4 regions of the Paenibacillus sp. FSL K6-2859 genome follow, and region 4 is predicted to be linked to each of the others. Evidence: riboswitches for the same ligand, from Rfam matches in the RefSeq annotation. Region 4 holds a riboswitch; each other region holds the start of a gene.

Region 1 (3,123 bases), on a different contig from region 4:
AACACACGAATATGTGCTTTGACGAAATCCTCGAAGAAGTTCCCGACTGATTTCTGGCCTGTGATCCCTCTGACAAAAGCAACCGCAACAGAAAATCCGCTCGCTGCAGACGTGAACATCATCATCGTGATGACAGCCATTTGTGAAAAATACGAAAGCCCCGTCTCCCCGCTATAATGCTGCAGGTTCGTATTGGTCATAAAGCTGATCACCGTATTGAATGAAAGCGTCTGTTCCATATCTGCAATTCCATTCGGATTTAGCGGCAGTCCCCGCTGTAATCTAAGAAAAATATAACTGAAAGTTACCAGTACGATATTCGTTAAAACAAAGGTGAGCGCATATTTCTTCCAGGACATTCCGTCCTTTTTTTTCAGGCCGATCAGCTTAAAAATCCCTTTTTCTATACCTCCAAACCAGCGATCCGTACGGTTCGGTTCATTAGAAAATACATAATATAAATACGTGCCCATCGGCTTAACCAGCAAGATGAGAATTACGATTACAAGAGCGATTTGCAAAATGCCCATGAATGCCCCTCCTTAAAATTTCTCCGGATGAATCAATGCGTAAACCAGATATACAAACAGTAATAGGGTAACAGCGATTACTAGAATCACAGCTTATCCCTCCCTGTATCCTCAACTACACCTGCGCACCAGCGCATAAATCCATAAAACAACCCGTAAATCACAGCTAGCGTAGCCACCATATACAGATCCATCATATTTCCCGCACTCCTTCTTTTATCCTTGATGAGGTGATCTGTCGACCAGAAAATCAGCATCACCACTGTGGGAATAGATTACATAACTTGCGCCAAGTCTTTTATAGACCAATCTAGGATTTATTGAGCTTGTGATTACAAAAATCGGCTGTGTCGTCCAAGTGCGGCACATCTGAATATAGCGGCAGCATAACGTAAAGCTGCTCTCGAACAGATATACCCGGCCTACCGGGAACGGCGGGCGAAACCAAGTATTCTGATGGCGGGTATCTACTAGAACAACTTGCTCAATCCCCATCTCTTCAAGTAGGGACTTCTCAGGCAAGTTGTTGGTCAATCCGGCCATCTTAATGCCTCTGAATTTTAGAAGCTTAATAAAATGTTCTCCTGCCTTCGTTGGCGCACATACCAGTACATATTCATTCTGATCTGTCATCTCTTATTCTCCTCAAATGCTTTGCTTGTAAGATCAGAGCTTGATCACCCTGGTCTTGAAAGAAAAGCTACCGCTAATGATGAATATAACGACCTCTTCGTGAGGTTTTCCATAAATGCTTTGCTAAAAACAGCACAGCAAAAAGCCACAAAGGATTCTCCTCTGTGGCTCGCTAGCGGTCACATTGCACTCATCCTCTCTCCATACGCTTACGAGGTTAGCTGTCGGATTCGGGCGGTGAGAGTCGCCCTACCTGTAGAGGATGCGAGCACACTCGCATCCTCTACAGGATTCACCCCATAACCGGCTTCCGACTCTCACATCGTCTGCCGATTGTTGGTTCCCCCGCTTTCCTTAACGGAAATTAAGCGGATCAAATATTCGATTGTTGTGTTGAAACAGGAGTAATCATACCCTTATGCAGGAAGTATTGTAAAACCTGATTGATGCCAAAATAATGCAAATTAAAAACTATTTTCGTATTGGATAGCGCTTACTTGATATCCAATCTCTCTATATCTCTTGTTTACTCGAATTTGAATCGATTAGCGAAATACGGGCATACCACGTGATTTTACTCACCACAATTGGAGGAATCCCCAAAAATCGCCTTTATAGGAAAGGAAACAAGAAAGCGAGATTAAGCGAGGAAGAAGCCCGATAACGCGCAATAAATACCTATTTGGATCCTTTTTTCGTCGTAGTCGGCAGGATATGGATAAAATTGCGCTCAAAAGAACACTTTCTGTTTTTACAGAAACACCTTGAAAAGAGTATGATTCGGGTTGAATCTATTTCACGAAATACATTCAACGCTGAGTTCCTGCTTTTGCAGGGAACGGGGGAACCATCAGGCCACATGGCCTACTTGGGGTGAATCCGAAGGAGACTGTTCAAGTCTCACATAGGTAGGGCGACTCTCACCGTCCGAATCCGGCAGCTAACCTCGTAAGCGTAAAGAGAGAGACCCTTGATCCGCCACGCTTTGGCACAGGTGTGTATATACCTGTATTCCAAAACCGCAGCAGAGGTCCTCCTCTTGCTGCGGTTTTTGCGTTACCTGATTCTATAGGGTAATAGCATGCTGGACGGGGTGAAAGGAATGAAACACTATTATTGGGGAACTCAGTAAGGGCTACTTGAGCCAAAAAGTCTAAATTATGTTTACTTTGGAGTTCACTTCGCCATTTCAACAGCCTATCTACCTGTGAATACTGTTTGGATCGAACGATTATATACGAAATATATAAAAACATCCGAGAAAAGCAACAGCTGAGGATTGGTCAGCACACCAACGTTTTCCGTGTCTCACCGCTTTTAAGGAACCGTGAAAAGATGTTGAAGTCGGTTGGTACGCAATGAGATCCCGCAACAACCTTCCCTTACATTTATCCGTTATACGCAAACAGAGATTCTTACTATGGCTGGAGCATGCCGCAGTCTGTGAGTATGAAGCTGAAATGCTCGCCTGTATAGAGAAGGCTAACGTAATTCACCATGTAGATCTAAAGCTTTTGGAAACCTAAGGAGGAGAAAACCGTCATGGACCAGCGAAGACTATCTCGCATAGAAGTATTTGTCTTTGATTCACCTGAGCCTATTCACTATGGAATGGAGGCTCATCAAGGCAGCCGGTATGGCATCCTGAAACTTACCTGTAAAGGAGGTAGCAGCTGGGGGGCATGTCTTATCTCTGCCAATACCCAAACCTTCGACCTTATTAAATGGAGTTCTTTTCTCAGAATGATATACCATTGCCGGCTTGAGGAAGCGATAGATAAAGTACGTACCCATGGTTCAGAGTGGGATCAGACTCAGTTTGAGCTAGTGCAAGGTGCTTTACAGGATTTAAAAGCCAAGCTGCAGGGTAAATCCTTGGCAGGGCACATTGAGCAAGGTCGTCTGTACAGAGCTGTTGCTGGTGGGAGAGATTCCAGAGGAGGGCGGCTATATTATAAAC
Region 2 (3,123 bases), on a different contig from region 4:
GGACAGTCGCAACTACAACATCTTTTGAATTCATTAGATACGAACGGATTAAAAAGCTGGTCTGATTATGAAGTACAGCTTGCCACCAATGCTTAGTTATAAACTGTGGAATCAGAATCGTGATATGATCCGTCGCTGCGGTCTTCCACTCCACGGTATCAATAAATTTCACTAACGGACGAATAATACTGCGATATCTGGAACGAAGTACAATCAGGCGTACACCCGGATTCCATTCCTCCCACCGTTGCTCCATCTTTTGAATGTCCTCTTCATCAAAGCCAACATACACGGCTACTACATTATCTGTTAGAGACTTGGCATAGCTGATGGAATGCAGTAAAGCACGTGTTACACCAGCAACAGGGACAACAACCGTACTTCCTTTAATTAAAGGTTTATCCGTAGCCGGACATATACGAAGCTGATCTGCTGTGTTCAAATAGTGCTTGTGAATGCGGTGGAACACAAACATTACAGCAGGTAAGAAAATGAACGCCATCCATACGCTTGAGAACTTAGTAATGATAAAAATAAGCGTAATTGTCAATGTAGTCAGCATACCGATGGTATTTACAACAAATCTTTTTTTCCATCCCGCTGGTTTGGTTTTAAACCAATGAACCATCATTCCTAGCTGGGACAATGTGAACGGAATGAAGACACCTACCGCATAAAGAGGAATCAAGCTTTCTGTATTTCCGTGAAATGCAGCTACAAGTACAGCAGACAGAACACCTAGAAAAATAATACCATTTGAGAAACCTAGACGGTCACCACGAACCATAAAAGCATGTGGCATATATTTATCTTTTGCAAACATAAAGGCGAGCAGCGGGAACGCTGAGTAAGCTGTATTAGCTGCTAAGAATAAAATGACTGCTGTAATCCCTTGAATGAAAAAATATAAAGTTCCGCGACCAAAGGTCGATTCAGCGATCTGAGAAACAACCGTTGCCTTTTCATCAGGCACTATACCGTACCAATAGGCCAGTAATGTGATACCTGTAAACATAAATCCAAGTATAACCCCCATGACCATTAAGGTCTTGGCTGCATTCTTTTCAGCCGGTGCTTTAAAGTTTGGAATGGCATTAGATACAGCCTCTACACCCGTAAGTGCCGAACAGCCAGAACTGAAGGCTTTTAATAGTAGAAACAAACTAACATTGGAGACGGCGCTGCCTATTTCAGGGACATTCGCATGTACGCCACCTGCTGCATATTTAATAACACCGGAGATAATCAAAACTACAATCGACACCACAAACAAATACACTGGGATTGCGATAAATGAAGCCGATTCTGTAACTCCGCGAAGATTAATCAATGTTAGAAGAATAATTACGGATACAGCAATAAGAACCGTGTGATTATGAAGACTTGGAAACGCTGATGTGATCGCATCTGTCCCTGCCGAGGCACTAACAGCTACGGTCAGAATGTAATCCACTAACAAAGACCCTCCTGCTAAAAGCCCTGTCGGAACACCAAGATTACTCTTGGCAACGATGTAAGCTCCTCCTCCTTGCGGATAAGCGTAGATCGTCTGCCGATAGGATAAAATCAGGATGGCCAGCAGGCCCAATACGGCTAATGCAATTGGCAGGGAATACCAGATGGCAGTAAACCCCGCAGCCACCAGTACAATCAGAATTTGTTCCGTTCCGTAGGCTACAGACGAGAGCGCATCAGAAGACAGGACAGCCAGTGCTTTAACCTTGGATAACTTTTCATGATCGAGTTCGTTCGACTTCATCGGACGCCCGATCAATAGTCGTTTTACCTTGCTTACCATGGTGGATACAGTTCCTTTCTTTGGGAGCTGAAACGGAATTTCCGCGCGCTGTTTTCATTGGTGGATTTCATAAATGCAGACACAAAAAATAGCATACGGAAATGATCCGCATGCTATGCATGGTCATTATCCCACCTTGCTTACGAGGTTAGCTGGCGGATTCGGGCTGTGGTTTAGCCCTACGGTACAAGTCCAATCGACCTATTCCGATTCACCCCATTGGCACATATGCCAAGTTTGGTTCCCCCGTTTTTCCTAAGAAAATTCAGCGCATATTCAACTTCTCACAAGGTCTAATATTAGTCTACAAAGTGTATGCAGTAAAGCGTTGAAAAAAATGAAAAAAGAATGAAAAAACATCCAAAAAGCGCAAATACAGCGTCTAATTGGATGCTCTCTTTCATTCTCTTCAATTATCCCTCTGGGTCGTGTTTTTAGTCACTTTTCACATTTTTTCGTTCCTTCAAAGTTGAAAAATCAAAATCCTAAACTTTCTTCTGTTTCTAATTCCATCACTTCTTCTTCCTTGCGTCCGTACCAAAGTAAAATACTTATTAAAGCAAACGCGATTAAAGCAAGAAAAGGAATCGTAATGAATCCGAAATAGTTCAAGTAATCCTTATTACAAGGAACACCAATTGTACAAGGAAGCACTTTACTTAACGCAGGAATCTTCTGCTCCGCATAATGATAAATCGAGATACTGCCACCAATCAAGCTTAATGGAAGTACATATGGGATAATCCTTTTATCTCCTCGAAACGTCGCAATTCCCAAGAGGAATAACTGAGGATACATAAAAATTCGCTGGAACCAGCAAAGCTTACAAGGTTCATATTTCAATACTTCGCTCAAATACAAGCTACCAGCTACAGCAACTAAAGAGACGAACCAGGCCAGATACAGGCAGTTACGCTTGCAAAAAGATAGGAACTTTGTCACTTTGCCTCCACAGCTTTTGCGGCGTCGTTAATTTCAGTTGAAATCGCTTCAATGTTAAAAGGATCCGCAATCATTACTCCATTGATGTAAAGGGATGGTGTAGTCGTCACCCCAGCTTCACTAGCTAACTGCATACCCTTATTCAGCTCATCTGCATACGTACGATCCTTAATATCTTTACGAAGCAGTTCGTAATCGATAGCTAACTTCTCTTTCTCCGCAAGGCTTACTAAGAAATCTTCAGTCGCCCATTCTTCACTTTCATCACCTTGCTGAGCATATACAGCATCATAGAACTTCCAGAACTCATCATTATTCTGATGATAAACAGATAATGCAGCAAGTGAGGCCGTTTCAGAGTCTGGACCAACGAAAGCCATATT
Region 3 (3,123 bases), on a different contig from region 4:
CGTAGCCCATTTCCATCAGCTCAAGTGCAAGACTTGAACCGAAGCGGCCTAAGCCGATTACTACAAATTGCTGTGCTTTCATTTCGGATTAACTCCTATCCAATAATTATTTTACCTTCTGGGTGCTTATACAATGGTTTACCCTGTTTTGGTCCTAGCGCATACACTAATGTTAATGGACCTAGGCGACCCGCAAACATCGTCAGACAAATCAGAATCTTGCCGATAACAGACAGTTCAGGTGTAAGCCCCATACTTAGTCCCACCGTAGCAAAGGCTGAGGTCGTCTCAAATAATATTGCTAAGAAATTACTATCCTCTGTTGTGGACAGTAACATTGATACAGAAAGGACCAATAGTAAAGCCAGTAAAGTTAACGTCAACGCTTTATAGATACGCTCCTGCGCCAATCGGTAACGGAACAGCACAACATCTTCACGCCCGCGCAGCATCGCGATTACTGCACCAATCATAATGGTAAAGGTCGTAGTCTTGACCCCGCCACCCGTTGAGCCCGGTGATGCACCAATAAACATAAGGATAACCATAAAGAACTGTGAGGCTTGCCGCAGTCCGGCAATATCCACCGTGTTGGCGCCAGCGGTTCGGGGCGATACAGACTGAAAGAATGCCGATAATATTTTGCCGCCAAAATTCAGATTACCCAGAGTGCGCTGATTTGTAAATTCGAATATAAAAATAACCAAAGCGCCGATAAGAATAAGCCCTGCCGTGGTGGAGAGTACAACTTTGCTATGCAAAGATAATTTACGTTTGACACGAAACTCCACCAGATCCGACATGACAATAAAACCAATCCCGCCAGAGACAATCAGAAACATCACCACGATGTTCACAAGCGGGTCATATACATAATCGGTTAAACTCCGGAAATCCCCGAAAATATCAAATCCAGCATTATTAAACATAGACACCGCATGAAATATTCCAAAATAAATGGCCTTTCCCAGTGGCATATCAAACGCCCAGCGTAAGGACAGAAGCACCGCTGCACAGCCTTCGATGACCAAAGAATAAATAAGTACTCTACGGATCAGTCGAACAATCCCCTCCATAGAGCCTTGGTTCATGGCTTCCTGAAGGATCAGTCTGTCCCGCAAGGAAATTTTGCGTTTCATCATCATGGCAAATAAGGTCGCCATTGTCATAAACCCTAAGCCACCAACCTGGATAAGCACCATAATTACGGTTTTCCCAAAAATGGTGAATGTCGTCCCGGTGTCCAGCACCACAAGTCCTGTCACACAGGTGGCCGATGTTGCAGTAAACAACGCATCAATAAAACTCACAGCATTCCCACTGGTACTCGATATGGGAAGCATAAGCAGCAAGGCTCCAATCAGAATGATCGATGCAAAACCAAGCACCATAATCTGAGGCGGAGAAAGCTTCAGAAACTTTGATTCAGAAACCCTGCGAAACTGTGAAGCCACTACGTCACCCTCTTATCTAAATTTAAAGAATTCCAACAAAAAAAGCACTGGAAAACCAATGCTACCCTTGGTTCCTGCAGTAAATTAGCCTACGAGGTTAGCTGACGGATTCGGACTGTGCAGGCTGCCCTATTCGTTCCTAGAACGAAATTCACCCCTGATGAATAAAGACACCGCCTATGGTGTATACTCATCTTTTCATTACTTCCTGTGGTTCCCCCGTTTTCACCTGAAATTCGGCTATATACAATTGCATACAAATTATATATGTTATTTCGATAAATCACAAAGACACTATTAATGGTGATTCATATGAAAAATGCGGTTTGGAGAGGATGTACCAGTAGGAGTACCTTTTCTCATCACTTTTCCGTGTTTTCCCTGCAATTGCATCGATTTTCATGAAAAATGAAGAAATGATCACTTTAAATTCATGGTATATATTCAGATACCTATTCTATAATATCTCTATTACCCATAAAAAGAATGTACGATGATTTTTGTAACTATCATGGCACTAATACTATAATGGAACATAACATTGTCAATTTACAAGGAGGCGTTACATGAATCCCGTCGGCCAGCCCTTACAGCAACGTGCCCTCTCCAAGAGGCTCATCATCTCGGGCATTATCGGTCTTATTCTATTTATTATGTTTCAGATTGCTCCCTCAGTGCTAAATAGCCCCGTGGGGGAAGATACTACTGTCATCAGCAAGGCTGAAGCCCGCGACAAAGCGATATCATTTGCAGAACAAAAGCTAAACTACACCAAAACACCAAATGATCAGTGGAATGTACTCTATGATACGGATTCTTCCTTTTATGGTTATATGTCCCGCGAGAAGCTTTTGGAGGACTATACAAAGAAGAAGCTGGATCAACGATATCCTTTTGACATTTTCCGTGTAACACTTAGTCCTTCAGCGGAACAAGAGCCGCTAATCACCGTTGACCTCAATATGTATACTGGCGTGATTGTCGCCTTCAAACAAGGAGTAGAAGGATCATCTGCAGGGTCACCAAGCAATGTATCCACTAGTGCAAAAGAAGAGGACAAGGGAACTGACTTGTCTCTAGCCCAAAAAGAAAATCTTGCCCGACCTTGGCTTCAGGAATGGGGGGTGAATCCCGCCAAATTGCAAATTGAATCAAATACGGGAAACTATGGGCTTGTGTATACAGATCGTTCCGTTCAGGTTGGCGAATCCTTACTACACTATTATTTCGATTTCACTGGCGAACAGGTATCCAGCTTTAAAGCAGGATTCGCCGCTCCAGCCTGGCATACCTCCTATGTAAAGGATCAGACCTCTCTCGCAGAAAAGCTTACTTTATTCGGCTACGGTCTGCCTACTTTAGCTTTAGGAATTCTGGCACTCATCTACAGCATACTTAGAAGAGAACATACTTCCTTTAAGCGCGGAATATTCCTAAGCTCAGCTTATTTTGTAATCATGATGATCAGCACCTATAATATGCTTCCTGAATCCTCCGGCGAAGGACTCGAGGCTCAGATAACTTCCGTCATTATGTTCATCATTTATGCCTTATATAGCCTCCTAATGTCCTCCTTGCTATATTTTTCTTTAGTTGGAGGGGACGGCCTATGGAAAAAAGAAGAGGGGATGAACCCATGGCCTCGCGCTAAAGAGCCTGGCTATGGAAA
Region 4 (3,123 bases):
AATGTGAAATTGTCGTCATTTTTATTACTCCTTCATAATTTTAATGTTTGTTCATCCTAAGTTATATTATCCTAAAAGTGTATTTATATACAAAATCTAGCCAGACTGAGTTCGTGATTTATAGCTTGTACAAAGAAATCGCCCCGTCAAAATGGTTAATAAGGTCTTCCATTTATCCATGGGCGATTTCAATGGAGTTTTATATGCTTTTCTCTAATATGAGTTATTTAGACAAGCTTAGAAGTTGCTTTTTCATTCGTTCGTTCTCTACTTTTAACTCATTATAGTCTTCGTGAAGTGTCCAGTTGGATTGTGACTGGTTTGAATGAGAGTCTTTACCATGCATTCCTCTCATCCCAAACATCATCAATACCATCATCAGTGGACAAATCAACAGCAATAGCAAAGACCAATCCATCTGTGTACCTCCTCTGTAAATTGCTTTCTTTTAATATTTTTATTGTAGAAGAGTTGTATGTGGATATGATGTTGAAAGTTTGCATATTTCATGAAGTTATTGTTCCTTGCTTAAGTGATTGAAAAAAGCAATCCGGGTAATAACAACCATGTTCCTTCCTTTTCCTCTCCAGTCATTCCATAATTCGCAACCAACTGTTGATTTAGTCCCCGATTTAAGATGGATAGGATCACATATCTGAATATTTTTCCTCTCGGTAGCTTACGCTATCTCAAAATTAGGCGACTACAATTGACTACTATTATCGAGTTATGAGTTGACTAGAGCTTGCCTGAATATAGACTGTTTAATATACATGGAATGCCACAACGAAAATATATAAATCGTCCAAATCTTGCGGGAATAATCGGCCGTTCCCATTCGATGTTGTTTTAACATCTCTTTAACAACATTTAGTTGAATCCATTGGTCCACCCCACTCTCTGTAATTTGTTGAAGGATGGTATCACCCATTGGGGTTAATAACCATTTTTTCAAAGGCACAGGAAAGCCTAATTTTGGACGACCTAACACAGAATGAGGTACGATTCCCTCCAGGGCTTTACGTAAGATGTATTTAGTGGTTCCTATTGCGAGCAATAATGAAGCAGGAATTTTCTGGGCAATCTCAAACACTTCTTTATCAAGGAAAGGAACACGAACCTCTAAAGAGTGAGCCATACTCATCTTATCGGCTTTCATTAATATATCACCAGGCAACCAAAGGTTAAGATCTATTAACTGCATACGGGTTACGTCTTTTAAACCTTTGTGCCCCGCGTAAATAGGTTTCGTGATTTCTGTCGTAGTTTCCCAGTATTTATATAGATCCGGATGGAAAGAAACGAGAGACCTTTTCTCACCTTCAGAAAAAATGTTGGCATTTCCGAAAAATCGATCTTCTAAGGGTACCCCTCGGGGGTATGTCAATTGTATTATTACCGTTTTTTCACACCTTCCACTAAACACTAAGCCTCGACGCAAAAAGACCTCTCACAATAAAATACAACCTGTGAGAAGTCTTTTTCTTAAAGAGGATGCATACAAACCCAGAAATTAAAAAGGTAAAAAAACAGATGCTGACCTTACAAACTCATCATTCACTAATCATTTTGAGGTAGCTAGTTTCGCTCACTACACGGCGAGCAGTGACATAACGATCACGATAATATGACTCTGAGAGTCTACTAATTCTTACGCCTTTACTGCTTGAGGAATGAGCAAACTGATCATCACCTACATAAATGCCTGCATGGGAAATTCCTGTACCAAAAGTGTTAAAAAAGACCAGATCTCCTACGCGAAGATCATCTTTAGACACGGGTGTGCCTACTTTAGCTTGAGATTGTGATGTGCGCGGTAAATCACCTGCATTAAATTTATCTAATATATACAATATGAAACCCGTACAATCAAAACCCGCCGCCGTAGTCCCCCCCCATAAATAAGGAGTCCCCAATACCTCTTTCACTTCATTTTCAATACTTACTTCACTTGCGTAGGTGCTTGCAGGAACAGAAGTGAACAATACTGCAGCCCCCACTACGGATAAAATAAACTTTTTCAGAATCAGGTTCTCCCTTCAATGCCTACGGAGTTAGCTGAGGGTTCGGTTAAAGGTTCCCTATATTCCTTTGCTTTCAAGAATAATTCACCCAAGAATGGTTCCCCCGTTTTCAATACGAAATTCGGCAATAATTAATTAATTTTTTGTAACTATTGCTATAGTATTGTATTTATATTCACTGTGTCAATCCGATATAAAATTTTCTATTTTTATTTTCAAACAACACAAATACCACACAATTTTATAGTACAATGCATAAATTTCTAGGATTAGTGATCATTTTCGTGAATTTCATTCAACTTACCATTTTTCATCTTACTTGTATGGATAATAATATATAGAGAAAGTAGTGACATTATTGTAATTATTATTTTCATTGATTTATTTTCTACTTTTACATATCCATAAGCAAGTAAGGTTTCTAACCAAATGGAGGGAAGCTTGCCTACAGCAGTTGCCAACATATAGTTCAAGAAAGTCATACTGGATGTGGTGGCTACCAATGTTACAATGGAGGATGGTACGTAGGGTATGAGCCTAGCCAACAACAAGATGAAAAACTGCCTTAGTGGAGTCATATTGTTAAGATTATTTAACCACAGATAATTTACCCTTCTAAGCTTGTTCACTCTTTGAACACCTAATCGATATAAATTGTAGGATACCCCTGCACCTAAGACCTCACCAATCCACGAGAGCAAAAAACCAGGGTAGAATCCGAAAATCAAAACATTTACGGTGGTCATAAAAACTGAAGGAATTACTCCGATGATACTTATAAAAATACTAATTCCAATGCTTATCAGAAATGACCATATCCCCAGCGCACTTAACAATTCTGCAACTTGTTTTGAATAAATAGAAAACATCAGCTCACCATCTTAAAATGATTTAATTCTGATTACCAGTTAACGTCAAAGCTACAACAATCAACATATAACCAAGCACTAAAATCTCATGGTGTCCTTATAGGTAATATTGAATTATATAAATTGTTCAATCCTGTTTAAAAAATCTATACCCTATACTCCGAACCGTCTGAATTGGACTATATTTAAGCCCAGCGTTTTGGAATTTTTGGCGAATTTTCTTTATATGG

The links. Region 4 has a riboswitch for cyclic di-AMP ahead of MHB64_RS32120 (C40 family peptidase). Riboswitches for the same ligand answer to the same signal wherever they lie in the genome.
Region 1: linked by a shared signal. The riboswitch ahead of MHB64_RS02700 (hypothetical protein) and the one ahead of MHB64_RS32120 (C40 family peptidase) in region 4 are both predicted to bind cyclic di-AMP.
Region 2: linked by a shared signal. The riboswitch ahead of MHB64_RS16385 (APC family permease) and the one ahead of MHB64_RS32120 (C40 family peptidase) in region 4 are both predicted to bind cyclic di-AMP.
Region 3: linked by a shared signal. The riboswitch ahead of MHB64_RS25795 (TrkH family potassium uptake protein) and the one ahead of MHB64_RS32120 (C40 family peptidase) in region 4 are both predicted to bind cyclic di-AMP.

The regions. Positions count from the first base shown of each region.
Region 1 is NZ_JBBOYU010000001.1:607,932-611,054, reverse strand. Features, by position in the region: gene kdpA (potassium-transporting ATPase subunit KdpA) at 1-530, opposite strand, end outside; gene kdpF (K(+)-transporting ATPase subunit F) at 543-620, opposite strand; gene MHB64_RS02700 (hypothetical protein) at 747-1,163, opposite strand; cyclic di-AMP (ydaO/yuaA leader) riboswitch at 1,354-1,544, opposite strand; cyclic di-AMP (ydaO/yuaA leader) riboswitch at 1,967-2,132, shown strand; gene MHB64_RS02695 (hypothetical protein) at 2,522-2,689, shown strand; gene MHB64_RS02690 (hypothetical protein) at 2,706-3,123, shown strand, end outside.
Region 2 is NZ_JBBOYU010000001.1:3,721,237-3,724,359, forward strand. Features, by position in the region: gene MHB64_RS16385 (APC family permease) at 1-1,798, opposite strand, end outside; cyclic di-AMP (ydaO/yuaA leader) riboswitch at 1,922-2,079, opposite strand; gene MHB64_RS16390 (disulfide oxidoreductase) at 2,276-2,740, opposite strand; gene MHB64_RS16395 (DsbA family protein) at 2,737-3,123, opposite strand, start outside.
Region 3 is NZ_JBBOYU010000001.1:5,789,379-5,792,501, forward strand. Features, by position in the region: gene MHB64_RS25790 (potassium channel family protein) at 1-82, opposite strand, end outside; gene MHB64_RS25795 (TrkH family potassium uptake protein) at 96-1,391, opposite strand; cyclic di-AMP (ydaO/yuaA leader) riboswitch at 1,525-1,706, opposite strand; gene MHB64_RS25800 (CPBP family intramembrane glutamic endopeptidase) at 2,021-3,123, shown strand, end outside.
Region 4 is NZ_JBBOYU010000002.1:294,590-297,712, reverse strand. Features, by position in the region: partial or broken gene MHB64_RS34005 (four-helix bundle copper-binding protein) at 1-19, opposite strand, end outside; gene MHB64_RS32130 (DUF2933 domain-containing protein) at 224-418, opposite strand; gene MHB64_RS32125 (asparagine synthase-related protein) at 728-1,204, opposite strand; gene MHB64_RS32120 (C40 family peptidase) at 1,554-2,024, opposite strand; cyclic di-AMP (ydaO/yuaA leader) riboswitch at 2,029-2,161, opposite strand; gene MHB64_RS32115 (TVP38/TMEM64 family protein) at 2,294-2,893, opposite strand; gene MHB64_RS32110 (response regulator transcription factor) at 3,021-3,123, opposite strand, start outside.